2 regions of the uncultured Anaerobiospirillum sp. genome follow, and region 1 is predicted to be linked to the other one. Evidence: predicted binding sites of a transcription regulator. Region 1 holds the regulator's gene; the other holds the start of a gene.

Region 1 (7,737 bases):
GGCCTAAAATTGCTGTGATCTTGCCTCGAGGAATATCCAGGGTCATGCCCTTATAAATTTGTCTGCCAGCATAAGAGAACGATACATTCTCTACCTTAACGAGGCTATCTGAAGGAGCCTTGCAAGTAGAGGCAGCATCTTGACCACAATTACTGGTCGTCTTAGGCAGATCCGAGTTTTGTATACTCATCATGGACACCCTTAACAGGTAAAATGTGCGCTGATTCTAACACAGCATGATGCGCTTACCTGAATAAAGGCAAGTAGATAGAAACAACGAACAACACCTAAATTTGTTAGCTAAATTCGTTAATCTTTAAGCGTCTTTTCATCTATAAACCAAGGCAATCTTGTTTGATGAGTGCTTAAGGTTATGGCTTTAAATTAGCTAACATGTGCAATCTCACGCTCTTTGTTTAAGAGCATGCGATGGCTTTAATAAGCTTGGTTTAAACTGCCTGTATTTTTATGACAAAACCACAGTCAGCTGCTGTTCTTTGACGTTTAATAAAACGGACGAACAGACTTATGTAGCTTGCCATACAGGGAGCGCATATTGTGCTACTAATTATACTTATGCTAAAGGCAAAGCTTAGATTAATGTCTGTATGCATCAAATGCAGCTATAATGTTATGCTCATTGCAAAGCTCATCGTTAACATGAGCTTAACAAATAAAACCCTGATAGAACTTAGCAAAGTCGTTATATTATGTAACTTTTGCTGTGCAAAGGCTAAACCATAGAATATAACCTGAACAAGACTATCAATAAGATGCACTGTGCACCTTAAATGCACAAACTTTTTGCTAATCTGTTCGTTATGAAGCGATAACTATAGGCTATGGATCATCACCATATATATGCCTAGGAGACAAAGATGTTACACGAGACATGTATTCAAGCAGGCAAGCGCGTTTTACAAGAAGAAGCTGCAGCAATCCTTGAGTTAGTCCCTTCTATCAATGAAGACTTTGCTCGTGCATGTGACATCTTATTAAAATGCAAAGGTAAGGTAGTCTTAACTGGCGTAGGTAAATCAGGTCATATTGCCACCAAGATCGCCTCCACCATGGCATCAACAGGCACGCAAGCTTTCTTTGTTCAAGCCGGCGAGGCAGCTCACGGCGACTTAGGCATGATCGGAGATCAGGATGTAGTTATTGCTATCTCCAACTCCGGCGAAGGTACCGAGCTTAAGATCATGATCCCGCTACTGCGCCGCCGCAAAATTCCTCTGATCTCCATTTCTGGCAATTTAGAGTCTTCTTTAGCTAAGGCCTCTGATGTGGCTCTTAGCGCCCATGTAAGCAAAGAAGCTTGTCCGCTTAATCTAGCCCCAACCTCAAGTTCTACAGCAGAGCTTGCCATTGGTGATGCTCTAGCCATTGCCCTTTTAGAGGCTCGCGGCTTTACCGAGCGTGATTTTGCTATGTCTCACCCTGGCGGTGCTTTAGGCAGAAAGCTCCTCGTTCGTTGCCAAGACATCATGCATACAGGCAATGAAATTCCTTTATGCTCAGATAAGGTCACTATCAAAGATGCTCTTTTAGAGATGACTGCTAAAAACCTCGGCATTGTTGCTGTAGCTGATGCAGACAATCACTTTGTAGGCGTGTACACCGATGGCGATCTGCGTCGCACCTTAGAAAAAGAGTTTTCTGTAAAAGACGATTTAAGCAAGGTAATGACCCACGGCGGTATTAGTGTTAAGGCTGAATGTCTTGCTGCAGATGCTTTAGCCATCATGCAAGATAAGAAGATCAGCGCCATGATTGTTACAGATCAAGACAATAAGATCATCGGTGCTTTTAATATGCACGATATGCTTCGCGCCGGAATCATATAAGCAAGCATAGTTCTAAGGGGACAGTATGAGTTTAACTGAGAGTGTATTCCATACCTTCTATCAGGACTTAAGCGCTGAGGTTGCTCATAAGCTCAGTAAGATCAAGCTCGTGGTATTTGATGTAGATGGCACCATTACTGATGGTGGTATTTACTTAGATAGACAGGAAAACGAGCTTAAGAAATTCAATGGTAAGGATGGCATGGGCATAGCCTTATTGCACTATGCCGGTATCCATACGGCTCTTATCACAGGACGTGACTCTCCTCTTACTCAGCGTCGCGCCAAAGAGATCAAAATAGAGCACGTTATACAAGGTATCGCCGATAAAAAGGTAGCCTTAGAAGAACTCTTAGAGAAGCTTAATCTTTCTAAGGATGAAGTAGCTGTCATGGGCGATGATGTCAACGATATCCCGCTCTTTGAGAACGCTGCTGTTTCTGCATGTCCTAACGATGGTTATCACTACATGAAGAAGATCGCTACCATTGTCCTTACATTAGATGGTGGTCGTGGTGCTGCACGTGAGTTTTGCGATCTCATTATGATGGTTCAAGGCAAGATTACCGCTGATGGCCGTCCTTTAGTAGCCAAGGAAGGAATTAGCTTCAAGCCGGGTGCGCAATAAAGACCCAAACTTCAATAACTTTACAAACTTCAATCACTCCACTACCAACAGCTCTCAAAAATCCACTCATCTATCCTAAACATGAGGCAACCTCATGTTTAGGTTGAATCACGTCTTGAGTCTATTCACACAACTGTTTTGCTATCTAAGCAAAGAGTGCAGCCTTAAATTTTCCTTGTGTGCCTAAAGGCATGCAGTGCCCTTCCTAATTTTCCCTGTCTAAACTATTTAACTTTACAAACCTGTCTAGATTTGATGGGTCAAAATAGTGCAGTAATTATGCTAATACACTAAATCGTAGGCTAATTAACAATCATATTGCTTACTTTTGTAAGACGAGTTGTACTGATATTTGCGCATGAGCACAAGTTTGATCAAATTTGCGGCCTGCACGGCAAATTTTGGGCCAATTTTTAGAATAAATAGGCTAGAATGTTTGACTGTTTTCAAGGCTGCCTCAATTAAACATAGCGCTGTTTTTATCTTGGCTAGCTGTTGTGATTTAGCCTATATAGGCTAATCGTTGCTAGTTAAGAATAATGATGTAGGCTCGCCTTGAGTGGTATTAGCTATCAAAGATTTTGGCATTTAATGGGAAGTAATTCTTAATGGGCGTTACTTTAAGATCGATCATCATTGCTGCAATGCTGACTGTTTTAGCAGCTCTGTTGTATCACTTCTCTGGCTTGAAAGGCAGACTGAGCAACGAAGAGATCTCCAATCTCTACCCAACCTTTGTTTCTAAAGGCTTAAAAGCTGAGCTCTACGATCAAGACGGACATATAACCCATTCCATGACAACAGATGAGCTTAAATACCATGAAAACAAAAAGCTCTTAGAAGTCACTGGTATTGATGGTGTTTTCTACGATAAAAACGACGATGGCTCAGCCAAAAATGGCTGGAGGATCAAGGCTAAAGAGGGCGTGATGGTGCATGACAACTATGCCGATTTACGAGGCAATGTCACCGTTAGTCCTTTAGATGTAGACACCTCAGAGATCAAACAAGTTAGTACTAAGAGCGTGCACTTTGACATTAAAAATAAGATCATCAGCTCTAAACAGCAGCTGAGTATCGAAGGCACTAAGTTTACTAACACAGGATCAAATTACGTTATCGATCTGAACAAGAAAACCATAGTAATCAAGGACAAGCCTCATGTGGTCTACAATCCGTAAGATACTGATTACATCTGCAGCTCTTGTAGCTTTCAATAATGCATATGCGTTATCTACAGATAGTAAGCAGTCAATCAACGTTCAATCAGTTGAGCAAAGCGCTGATCTTCAGGCAAACAAGATCGTGTTCTCTGGTGATGTAGAAGCAACTCAAGGCTCTATTAAGCTCACCGCTGATAAAGTAGAGATCATCAGAAATGAAAATGGTGACTTAGAGTCTATCATCGCCTATGGTTCTCCAGTTAACTTCCAACAACAGCAAGATAACGGCAAATACATCAAGGCTCGTGCCCGCACTTTAAGCTACTACCCTCAAAAGACTAGCATCATACTGCAAGGTCGTGCTGTAGTCTGGCAAGGTGAGTCAAAGATGACCGGCGAGCGTATCGAGTACAACATTAACTCACAAAAGCTGCGTGCTGTGAACAACAACAGCCAAGGCGGTCGAGTATCGAGTACTTTTGTGCCAGCTGACTTCAAGAAAGATAACAAGTAAAAAAATAGATGCTAGCTTATAACAGCATCTAAATTTGCTAGATCTTGAGATCTGTAAACACGAAATTTACGTGGCTACAGGATTAAAAAACTAGCAAAGATCCAAGCAAACTCCTAATAGCGAGCTTAGGAATTTAAAGCAGTTTGCATGACTAAGTTTTCTCTTAGTTTTTGGAGTTAAAGTTTTTAAGCTCTTTTATCTTAGTAGTTGTAACAAAGGTAGACATGTCCATTTGGCTATACCCCTCAACTGCATGAATAGAGCTTTAATTAAGCAGCGGTATTAACCGTGGCAATAAACAGGTAACAAGATGAGTCTTTTACAGGCCAACCACCTTAAGAAAACCTATAAAGGACGCGTGGTTGTAAATGATGTAAGCCTCTCCATCGAGAGCGGTTCTATTGTTGGTCTTTTAGGCCCAAATGGCGCAGGTAAAACCACCTCGTTCTATATCATTGTGGGCATTATCTCCACTGAAAATGGCAATGTCATGATCGATGATCAGGACATTACCCACTTACCAATGCACAAGCGTGCATTAGCAGGACTTGGCTACCTGCCTCAGGAAAACTCCATTTTCAGAAAGCTAACTGTAGAAGAAAACATCATGAGTGTGCTTGAACTGCAAAAGCAGCTTAACAAGCACGAGCGCCAAAATAGACTCAACGAGCTTATTGAGGAGTTCCATATTGAGCACATTGCTAAAAGTGCTGGCATGGCTCTCTCTGGTGGTGAACGTCGTCGCGTAGAAATCGCCCGCGCACTCGCTGCCAACCCTAAATTTATCTTGTTAGATGAGCCTTTTGCTGGAGTTGACCCAATCTCCATTTCTGACATTAAGGACATCATCACTCACCTTAAAAATAGAGATATCGGTGTATTGATCACTGATCATAATGTGCGTGAAACTCTTGATGTATGCTCCAAAGCCTACATCGTAAATGCAGGCGAGATTATCGCTAAGGGTAGCGCACAAGAGGTGCTTGAAAACAAGAAGGTACAAGAAGTGTACCTCGGTAAGAATTTCTCTTTATAGGAAAACTTTCATGGCTGGCTTGAAAACATCTCTGCAAATGAGAGCAGTCCAGACACAGACCTTAACTATGACTCCACAGCTGCAGCAAGCAATTCGTCTGCTGCAATTGTCGACTCTAGATCTGCGTCAGGAGATTCAGCTTACTATCGAAAAAAATCCACTTTTAGAGATTGATGAGTCTATCGCTAACTCTAATGTGGACTCGCTTGACGAAATGGCAGAAAACGAGCGTCGTGCCAATGATAGCGAGATCTTTGATCCATTTAGTAATGACGCCTCTTACCAAGGTGCGGACATTGATATGTCTGGCTACAACGAGCACAACGAAGTTGCCTCTGCTGGTGAGCTCATTGGTAAAGATAGTGAGTCACGCGCCGACTACTCTCGCTCACGTAGTGAAGATGACTACTCAGACTATGATCTAACTGGATCCAAGGCTAGCCAAGAATATCTTGATTATGGCTCTGACTATCGCGAGTCAGATGTTGATCTCTCAGCTGCAGATGATGCACTTTCTAATACTGCCCTGCCAGATAGATTAACTGAAGCAGCGATGGACCCTGGTGCCATCTCGACTTTATCTAACCACGATACATTAGCTAGAGATGATAGTGTCTCTGCTAAGTCACGCTCTAAAAACGGCATTACTGGCCTTAACACTGTCTATGAGGGTGAAACCGAAGAGGATTTACGAGATCACCTTACTTGGCAGCTTAACTGCTCTCAGATCCGTGGTCGCGATCGTGAGATTGCCGAGGCTATTATTGATGCTGTAGATGACTCAGGTTATTTAACTGAATCCCTTGAGGACATCGTCTCTGTAGTTATCGGCCGTTATCCAGATACCACAGAAGAAGATGTGGCCATTGTGCTAAAACTCGTACAGCACTTTGATCCATTAGGCGTAGCCTCTCGTACTGTACAAGAGTGTCTGCTCATTCAGATTCGTGAAATGATGCAGACCAATGTAAGCCAAGAGGTCTTGTTTGCTGAGTTAGTAGTCTCTCAGTACCTCGACATGCTCTCAAACCATGACTATCGTGGCTTGTGCAATCAGTTAAGCATCAAAGAAGATCTCTTAAAGAAAGTTATTGAGATCATCGTTTCATTAAACCCACGCCCTGGTAATACTGCAGTTAAGCAAAAGTCAGATTTCATCATTCCTGATGTCTTAGTCGTTAAAGATGAAAATGGCAATTACGATGTTGTCCTTAATCCTGACTCACTGCCACGCGTGCGTTTAAATGAACAGTACAAAGCCCTCTCTTGCTATGCACGCAACGAGCGTGAAAAAGAGTTCTTCAAGAGCAACCTGCAAGAGGCCAATTGGTTTATTCAAAGTATCGCTAAGCGTAACGACACCTTGCTCAAGGTTTCAAAATGCATCATTCAGCATCAGAAAGCCTTCTTAGATCATGGTGAGAGTCGTATGGAGCCTTTAGTGCTTAACGACATCGCTCGCGAAGTTGAGATGCATGAGTCAACTATCTCACGTGTGACTACTGAAAAGTATCTGTTTACCTCTCGTGGTACCTTTGAGCTTAAGTACTTCTTCTCTTCTCACGTTAGCACCGAAAGTGGCGGTACAGCCTCTTCAACTGCAATACGTGCAGAGATCAAATCACTCATCTCAAAGGAAAATCCACGCAGACCATACTCTGATAATCAGATCGCCGTGCTGCTTAAAGAAAAGGGCTATTGTGTGGCTCGCCGTACCATCGCTAAATACCGCGAGTCTATTGGTATCGGCTCTTCCTCACAGCGTAAGCGTCTTGTATAAACCATCGCCACTCAAAGCGGCACTAACGAGACGAAACGAAACACGAGACGAAACGCCACTACAACTCCCCATCGCCCCATTGTCAGCTAAAAACGAGCACTTTGGGGCCTATGCCCAAAACTACTTTGGGCATAAACCCCAAAGAGAATTTGGACATAGCCCCCAAAAAGAATTTGGGCATAATACCCTGCCTCATGAGTTTTAACTCATGCACCCCATCTAGACTAAAAAGATCACCACAACATCTTTGGATCATTTGAGTGAAAGTCGCCCCAAAAGATCACAAGATGGTATTAATACCAAGATCACCACAGGATCAATCAAGGATCACATATATTTTTGTCTTTGGCTTATATATGACTTTTGATTGCTGCGTTTTCCTAAGGCTTGTCCATGCCCTAGAAAAAAGCGTAAAGACCATTTCGGGATCTGCATCTAAGATTTGCTAAGTTTAAGACCCCATAAGGCTTTGATTTAGTTAATATGAAATCAAAGGTTGTCATGCAACTCTCTTACGGGCCCTCGACGAGCCCTTCCCCTTAATTTGACACCGTCGCTGACTATATTTTCCTTTTGAACAGTTTTGCGACTACGGGAGTCAAGTTAAGTAACCAGCTATCGAATTGTTCTGACAGAACCTCTTTAGCTTCTTTGCAGTAGGAACCACTGTTATACGTAGTCTTTTACTTGATACTGCTATGGATTGATTATTTTGGGACTGCGTAGTACCAATAGTACAGTAACGGCGGTGGACGTCGGCCACACTCTC
Region 2 (7,737 bases), on a different contig from region 1:
GACCAAAGCTTAGTTAAGATCTTTGATCTGCAAACCACTAGTGCCAACATTTTGGCCCTCGACACTAGACCACGCTTAGGTTTATGAGTGTCAAGAAAGCGATCACATCCACTCAAAAGATCACAGCCATTCACCCCTGGCGATCTTAAAAACCGTCACAACCCTACTCTCTCTAAGATCTCAAGTTCACTGCCTGCCACCAGTTCAAATAAGATCTTATGAATGACTACTAAACTCTACATAAGATCTCAAGATCACAGGTCACCACCAATTCAAAATAAGATCTTAGGAATGACTACTACTAAACTCTACATAAGATCTTAAGATCGCCAATAAGTCGGCTAAAAGAGAGCTCAAGATCGCCGATACCGATAGCTGCTAGCAATCTTAAGATCACTACTTCGTCTATACCTAGTGAGATCTTATGAAGACAGAGCTATACGGCTTTATTTTCAGATCGTGAGTCAATGAGCTCATTAGACAGGCATGACGCTATAAACGCCGTGTTCTTATTCATTACCCATGACACGATCTTGCTTAGGGCTTGATAGTGTTACTTTGTCGAAGAGCTGGTCAATGATCTTATGTTCAGGACATTAATGGTTAGAAGTGTACTTCGAGCGCTTTAGAGAGCCTGATGCTAGGCTTGGAAAGGTGGGATGTAAGCGAAGGCTTCAGCGTTAACGTTAACGTTAGCTTCAGCGTGAGCTTAGCTTAGCTTAGTTAGGTGAGCAGTAGTTGCAGTTAATGGGTGTTTTGGTTGCGCTCAAAAAAACAAAGGCCAGCATGAGCTGGCCTTGTGCGAGGATAGTGGCGTGAAGCCCTGTGCAAGGGCTACTGCGTTGCAAACAATAGCCTTGTCTATCAAATAAGATAAGACTACAGGGTAACGCGGTTTGCCTTTTCGAAGGACATTTCGCCTAAACCTGACAGGTTGAGCATGGTGTCCTTTAAGGTCTTGCCAAGGGTAACTGAGGATACGAAGCCTAAGCCCTTGGTCTTTAAGTTAACTGACTGGCCGTTGCTTGCGGTACCAGTTACTTCGATTACATAGCGACCTGGGTTGCAGTAGGTGTACTTGTTCTCTTCACCTTCTGGCTTGGTCTCGCCATCTGGCTTAGTTTCTGGCTTTGCATTTGGATCAGTTGGCTTGCCATCAGCATCTGTACCTGAACCGTTTGCAGCAAGCTTGGTAGCTGGATCCTTATCGCCACCGGTGCCACCAGTAGTGCCGCCTTCGGTAGTACCACCATCAGGCTTACCCTCTGGCTTACTCTCAGGCTTAACAGGACCATCCGGAGATAAAATGCCTGGCCATGCATACTTGATTTCGCCGGTGATGGACTCAGCAGTATCAGTGTATACAACCTGACCAGTAACAGAATCTTTAATAGTGAGCTTAACATCGGAGTAAGTCTCATCGCCTGCGTCAATTGACCATAAGGCAGGGGATGATGGGGAACCACCGAAGTAGCCCTGGTTCTTATCGGTGTAAACGTAAGTACCGATAAGGTTAGTTGCGTTCATTGCAGATGAAGCACCTACAGATGAAAGCACATTATCCATGTTGCTGTTAATGGAGTTTAAGCTCTCAACCATGGATAACTGTGACATCTGAGAAACCAGCTGGTTGTTATCGGCAGGCTTGGTAGGATCCTGAGCCTGAAGCTGGGTAGTCAGAAGTAATAAGAAGTCTTTCTGGGTAAGGACTTGATCCTTTACCTTACTAGCAGCGTCTTTGATGTCCTCTTGTGGCTTAAGACCAGCAGAACCGTAATCAAAGTTACCATTGCCGCCCTGGCTCTGGTCAGGAGCTGGTGCAGTGGCACCACCGTTAGTACTAGAAGTGCGGCCCATTGGGTTAAAGCCAGTATCTGCTTTAGCACCTGCATTGTTTAAGGTGTTTCTAGCAAGATTGTATGGATCCCATGCGGATCCGCCGTTTTGGCCACTACTTAATGGATTAAAGCCTGGCATGATTTCCTCGCTAATAAATTCTGCGCGTAAGCTATGCCTCATGAACATAGCAAAGCATTGTTGTGCCCAAGCTAAGTAATAGATCGATTTGCAACAGATGATCTGACATAGCTTTAGCCAATACGATTACTCAGTTATATACACTTTTTGTGCCAAATCATGCCCTAACACCTAACCTTGCAAACAATCATGATAGATAAGCCTCGCAAATAGCCTTAAGCCTCATCAATTTTCCTTAAACTCAGCCTCTGTGTCTCAGCTTTATATGTGTTTGCTCATGCTAATACGATCTGTCAAAAACACGGCCATACATGTAGCCACAATCTGATCTCTAGACATTTTTCAAACAAGTATATTTTTCAAACAAGCCTATTCATGCGGCTATTTAGGCACAGATCTTAAATTACGAGGCTATAATCAAACAAAAACGATTTGCCTAGAATCATCATCAAAACTAGGTATTAAGGAGTCTATATGTCAGAGCTTTTACAAGAACAGGACGTTGCCAAGTCATATCGTATTTTAGGTTTAGGCGCTACTACCTTAGTTGGTGCTGCGCTTGATGGCGATGTTAACTACATGGCTGCAGCCTGGGCTGGCGTGAGTGACTTTGATAAGGGCTACGTTGTAGTGGCAAAAGATCACTACACGCGTAAGCTCATCGAAAAGTCAGGCCGCTTCTTACTTTGCTACCCTGGTGCAGGCATTGTTGAAACAGTCATGAAGCTCGGTACTGTCTCAAAAAATGATGAGAGTAAAAAGCTTGAGCTTTCTGGTGCTCAGTTCATCGAGCAAGAAGGCTTTTCTCTGCCACTGATCAAAGGCTGCTCAGCTTACTTAGAGTATGAGGTTATTAAAGAGCCTCATATGGAAGATGAGTACGACATGTTCTTTGGTAAGTGCTTACGTGTAGTTACAGACTCACGTGTCTATCGCGATAACCACTGGCACTTTGATAGCGCTCCAGATGAGCTGCGCACCCTGCACTATGTAGCAGGTGGCCATTTCTACACCATCGGCAAGGAGCTTGTGCTCCCTCAATATGGTGACGAATGATCTCAATATCTTCAATCATGAAGCACAAGCAGCTCTGGATTGAATCCAAGCTGTTATTGACATGAGCTCGAGGATTTAAATCTCTCCGATCGCAAAAGATCACAACGTGGCGCTACACTGTAGCGCCATGCATTGCCTAAATAACCTACGCCTATTTTCGCCACGTTATTGCAAGCCCATCCTGAAAATTAATAGCTGTACATCCGCTATTTACAGTGATTATTTTATTACTCAGCCGTGATCTATGATAGGCAAATTGGCTATTTGTCAGTTGAAGCTCTAGATGAAATGGGCGTTAAGCTCTTGATGTGCGACTATGTTGAGGATGTTTTAGATAAGTGGTGTGAATTAGTAAGCTACGATCGCGACGATGAGGATGTTGATGAGATGCTTGAAATCATCAATACCTATGAGGACGAACATGAAAACACCAAGATTAAGGCAGGCTTAGTTGAATAACTAAAGCTGCTCTTAAGCTTAGTCAATCAACACTTTCATTTGGGTCTTTATGAGACCCATTTTTTTTGTCTTGCGCTAATAAAAAGCCCAGCACAAGGCTGGGCTTTGAATTTGTATATGCTTGGAGGAATTGACAGCAATTGCTATCAAAAACTGGTTTTAGCTCTGACCTAAACGTAAGGTCTGCAGGAGCATGCTCTTAGCAGAGTCAGCTACCTGAACAGCGGTCTGATAAGAACGCTGAGCACTCATCATATCGGCCATTTCTTCAACTGGGTTGATGTTAGGACGGTAAATGTAACCGTCAGCATCAGCTAAAGGATGGCTTGGGTTGTATTCTTTAATGGTTGGAGCGTCAGACTCAATGATGCCCTTTAAGGAAACACCAATACCGTATGGCTCACCTGAAACTGGGTCTACTGGCTCACCTTGCTGGTTGTTACGTGCAATAGCCTCTTCCCAAGCTGCAGAGAACAGTGGGCGACGAGCCTTGTAAGTAGTCTCAACTGAAGAACTAACGGACTCGGCGTTGGCTAAGTTAGAAGCAGTAGCATTCAGACGAACTGATTGGGCGTTCATTGAAGTACCAGCGATATCTAAAATTCTGAAAACACTCATGATGCACTCTAAAAATCTGTCGTGGCCTAGTTGCTGTACTGTAGTCTTACCTTGTCACTTTTGTGACATCGCATAGCACTAGCGGGCCAAAATTCTGTTTAAGCTCAACTCTACTTAGAGTTTAAAGCCTGTTTTAAGCACTAAATAAAAAGTACTTAGCTAATTGGGGTCGATTACTGACCGCCCTTGAGAGCAGAACGCAGCTTTGAAATACGGCCGTTTAAGAACTGCATAGTGGCCTGGTATTCAATATTGTTGCTAACGTAGTTCATACGCTCGGTGCTGACTTCTACGGTATTACCGTTACCAGTATCTGGCTGGAATGGATTACGGTACTTTAAGGTCAGCTTTGGATCCTTTAAGGCATCCAGATCAGAAAGATCCATATGACCAGCAGTAGTCTTGGTCATAGGTGCATTGTTGTTGACAGTCTGAAGATACTTTGACTGTTGAGTCAGAGCTTCAGCAAAGTCGAGATCACGAGCTTTGAAGCCTGGAGTATCAGCATTTGCAAGGTTACCTGCAAGTACTTCTGCGCGGTTGTTACGTACGCGCATGGTGTGCTGATGAACACCGAATACTTGATCGAAACTAAGAGCCATTTAAACCTCCAACGACGCGTCAAACTTTCTGAACGCGTACAAGCATATGACCCCTAAGTATCAAAAGGCGTGCCATGTCATATAAAGCCGATATATAAGCCATTTATCAAGCAATTTTTAAGACTTTTGACGACTTTTTAACACTTGCAAAATGACGCCACTACTAATTTTAAAAAACCACTCACTTAAACAGAAAAGTAACATCTACTCCACTTTTTAGACGCCCTCCAGTTAACTGCTACTCATCAACAAATCTCACTCATGCTTTAAGATCTTTAAAAATCTCGCGATCTTAAGCATAAAGATCTCATTTAAGTGGTAATTATGCAGCGCACAAGACTGTCGACAGATCGTCAGATCGCATGATTATGAGATCTCAAGATCGTGAGATCTTACGATCGTCAAAAATAAGATCGTGAGATCTTAAGATCACGCTTTTACTTGCTAGATCTTGGCTTTATGCTCGCATAGTAGAAACTTGTGATCCTGGCTTTTGGCGATCTTATGACGTACCTTCTTGTGTTGTTACAACTGATCTTGCGATCTTAAAAGGTGAGGTGCCAAGAGGCTTAGTGTGTAGCCAAAAGAAAGACCATATAGAATCTATAAACAATCGAGAAAGATTTTGAGATAAACCTAAACAGCTTGAGAGCTTTGCGAATGCTAGGCCGTGCTCGTGTGGAAAGGCTAAGTCTAAGGTTGCAGCTGAGGTTATGGCTGGTGTTCTTAATGTTGCTGGGGCTGATGATAAGGCTGAGGCGGTTGCTCAGGGTGCTGCTGAGACTGATCTGGGGCTTTGGTTTTGCGTGAGCAAAAGTGGTGGGGTAAAAATAATAACAGCCCGCAAGGAGGTGACCTGGCGAGCTGTGGGTGTTCAGACATACATCTGAACGTGAGGTAAGTTTGTGTTCTTAAAATGTAATTATGACTTCAGGCGGTAAGCGATACCTGGGTTGCAGCGTACCATTTCGTACTTATCTGACAGACCCTGAATAGACTCTGAAGAACCTAAGATGAGGTAACCACCTGGGTTTAAGCAAGCTGAGAACTTCTCTAAGATCTGTGCCTTAACTTCATTAGAGAAGTAAATGAGCACGTTACGGCAGAAGATAACATCGAACTTGCCTAATAAGCTGTATGAACCTAAGAGGTTCATCTGCTTGAAGGTAACCATGTTCTTAACAACGTCATCCACGCGCATTACGTTTGGATCTTCAGTTGGCTTGAAGAACTTAGCCTTACGCTCAGCACTTAAGCCACGAGCAAGAGCATGGTTGTCATAGTGGGCAAAACGGGAGCGCTCGAGCATCTCAGGGGAGATGTCGGTGCCGATAATCTGACATGAATCAGGATTTACACGTACAACAGAGGTAGCCTGCTCACGTACGACCATAGCGATAGAGTAAGGCTCCTGACCTGATGAACATGCTGCAGACCAAATACGAACTGGATTCTTGTTAGCCTTTGCCAGCTCAGGAAGAATCATGTTCTTTAATGCTACATATGGATAGGTATCACGGAACCATAAGGTCTCATTGGTGGTCATTGCGTCAATTACAGCACCACTGATCTCTTTGTAGATGTTTGGCTGCATTGCACGGTTAATGAGCTCATCAATGGTTGGCACCTTAAAACGGAGCAGCAGTGATGATAAACGGCTGTTTACTAAGTAATGCTTGTTATCGCCTAATACGATACCGCTTTGCTCTTCAACATACTGAGCAAAACGCTTGTACTGCTCATCAGAAACACTACGTGACTTAACATTGAGGCGATCAGTAGTAGTAGGAACGAAACCAGGGTTACGAGCTGCAACAGAGTCGTAACCTGCACGCTGTGATGCGATAGCCAGACGACCTGCGCCTGGATAGGTGCTAGGAGTGAACTGAGCACGGTTTGGCACATCAGCAGTTTTCTTCAGAACGGAAGCAATAGCGTTGCCGCTGTGACGAGAGGTAGAACTACTGCTGAATGCAGATGAACCCGAAGTGCGGGAACGTGAAAAAGGAGAATTATTGTTTTGCATGTAACTCGTGGTTCTAAAACTTGAAGCGTTGCTGTTGTTTGAAGCAGCTGTTGCTGATGATGAAATAGAGCGAGCGGCTCCTATGGAGCTATCCTGAAGATCACTTGTTGATGATGGTGATCTGCTACTGGAGTATAAAGACCCGTCGGTTCTTGAAAAAGAACTAGGACGATCGCTACTGAAACGATTACGCGTATTATCAGACATACTTACCTCGATAGAAAAGACAATGTGCTTAACTTTGTCTTTTCATTATTCTGACTACTTATACACATTAAGTTGAGAAGATCAGTACATCTCATTAACTAAATACGCTTAATCCCTTTGATTGTCGTTCTCATAGTCCTTATGCATTGCTAAAGCACAAAGAATCTTCAATCACACCTATAAGGGCAAGTATCAAAGATACTTAAGCAGTACAGAATCAATAACCAACTGACATCTGTTGACTGTCAAACTACATTTAAGCTTCGAAGATGAACTTTAGTTAAGCTAGCTGCGTTAGTTCATGCACTCAAGGTGGCGAACTTTAGTTATATGCTTGCTAGCAAATGCAAAGTTCAAGTTTAGCCTATATAGACACTGACAAAACTTAGACTTAGTTAGATGTGAATTGCTCCGGCCAAATCTTACGATTATTGCGTGAGCTTCATGGCGTCGTTGCGCCAAATCTCATACGGTTAACAAGTTACCCATATCGGCTGAAACACGCAGCCGCTATCAAATAGCTTCTTTACAGAAGCATTTTGAATACTTTTCTAATGATATTAACGTTAGAAAGATACTAGGCTTACATCTCCACCTAAACTCTTCGAGTTATAGGTGGAGAATTACGCCTATTTGTTAAATCTAACTTAACAACACAAACTTTATAGCCGTTCTATCAGTGCTAAAGCACAGTAGAATTGGTTAACAATAGGCATTGACATGTGAGATTACAACCATTCTACACACTAACTTTCAGTGAAGCTTACTAAAAGTAAGCACTTGCATCTTAAT

Evidence for each region. Region 1 encodes sigma-54, which starts transcription at its own class of promoters, with help from an activator protein. Its sites were predicted from a motif close to TGGCACNGTTTTNGCTT; they were not measured.
Region 2: the regulator sigma-54 is predicted to act here: its motif matches at 4,771-4,787, upstream of flgB (flagellar basal body rod protein FlgB).

Annotation. Positions count from the first base shown of each region.
Region 1 is NZ_CABTML010000022.1:3,043-10,779, reverse strand. Features, by position in the region: gene RDO37_RS01900 (ATP-binding cassette domain-containing protein) at 1-190, opposite strand, end outside; gene RDO37_RS01895 (KpsF/GutQ family sugar-phosphate isomerase) at 879-1,847, shown strand; gene RDO37_RS01890 (HAD hydrolase family protein) at 1,873-2,475, shown strand; gene lptC (LPS export ABC transporter periplasmic protein LptC) at 3,084-3,656, shown strand; gene lptA (lipopolysaccharide transport periplasmic protein LptA) at 3,637-4,152, shown strand; gene lptB (LPS export ABC transporter ATP-binding protein) at 4,463-5,188, shown strand; gene rpoN (RNA polymerase factor sigma-54) at 5,199-6,968, shown strand.
Region 2 is NZ_CABTML010000007.1:82,322-90,058, forward strand. Features, by position in the region: gene RDO37_RS00655 (flagellar hook capping FlgD N-terminal domain-containing protein) at 880-2,019, opposite strand; gene RDO37_RS00660 (flavin reductase) at 2,452-3,033, shown strand; gene RDO37_RS00665 (hypothetical protein) at 3,298-3,492, shown strand; gene flgC (flagellar basal body rod protein FlgC) at 3,652-4,110, opposite strand; gene flgB (flagellar basal body rod protein FlgB) at 4,284-4,712, opposite strand; gene RDO37_RS00680 (protein-glutamate O-methyltransferase CheR) at 5,635-6,945, opposite strand.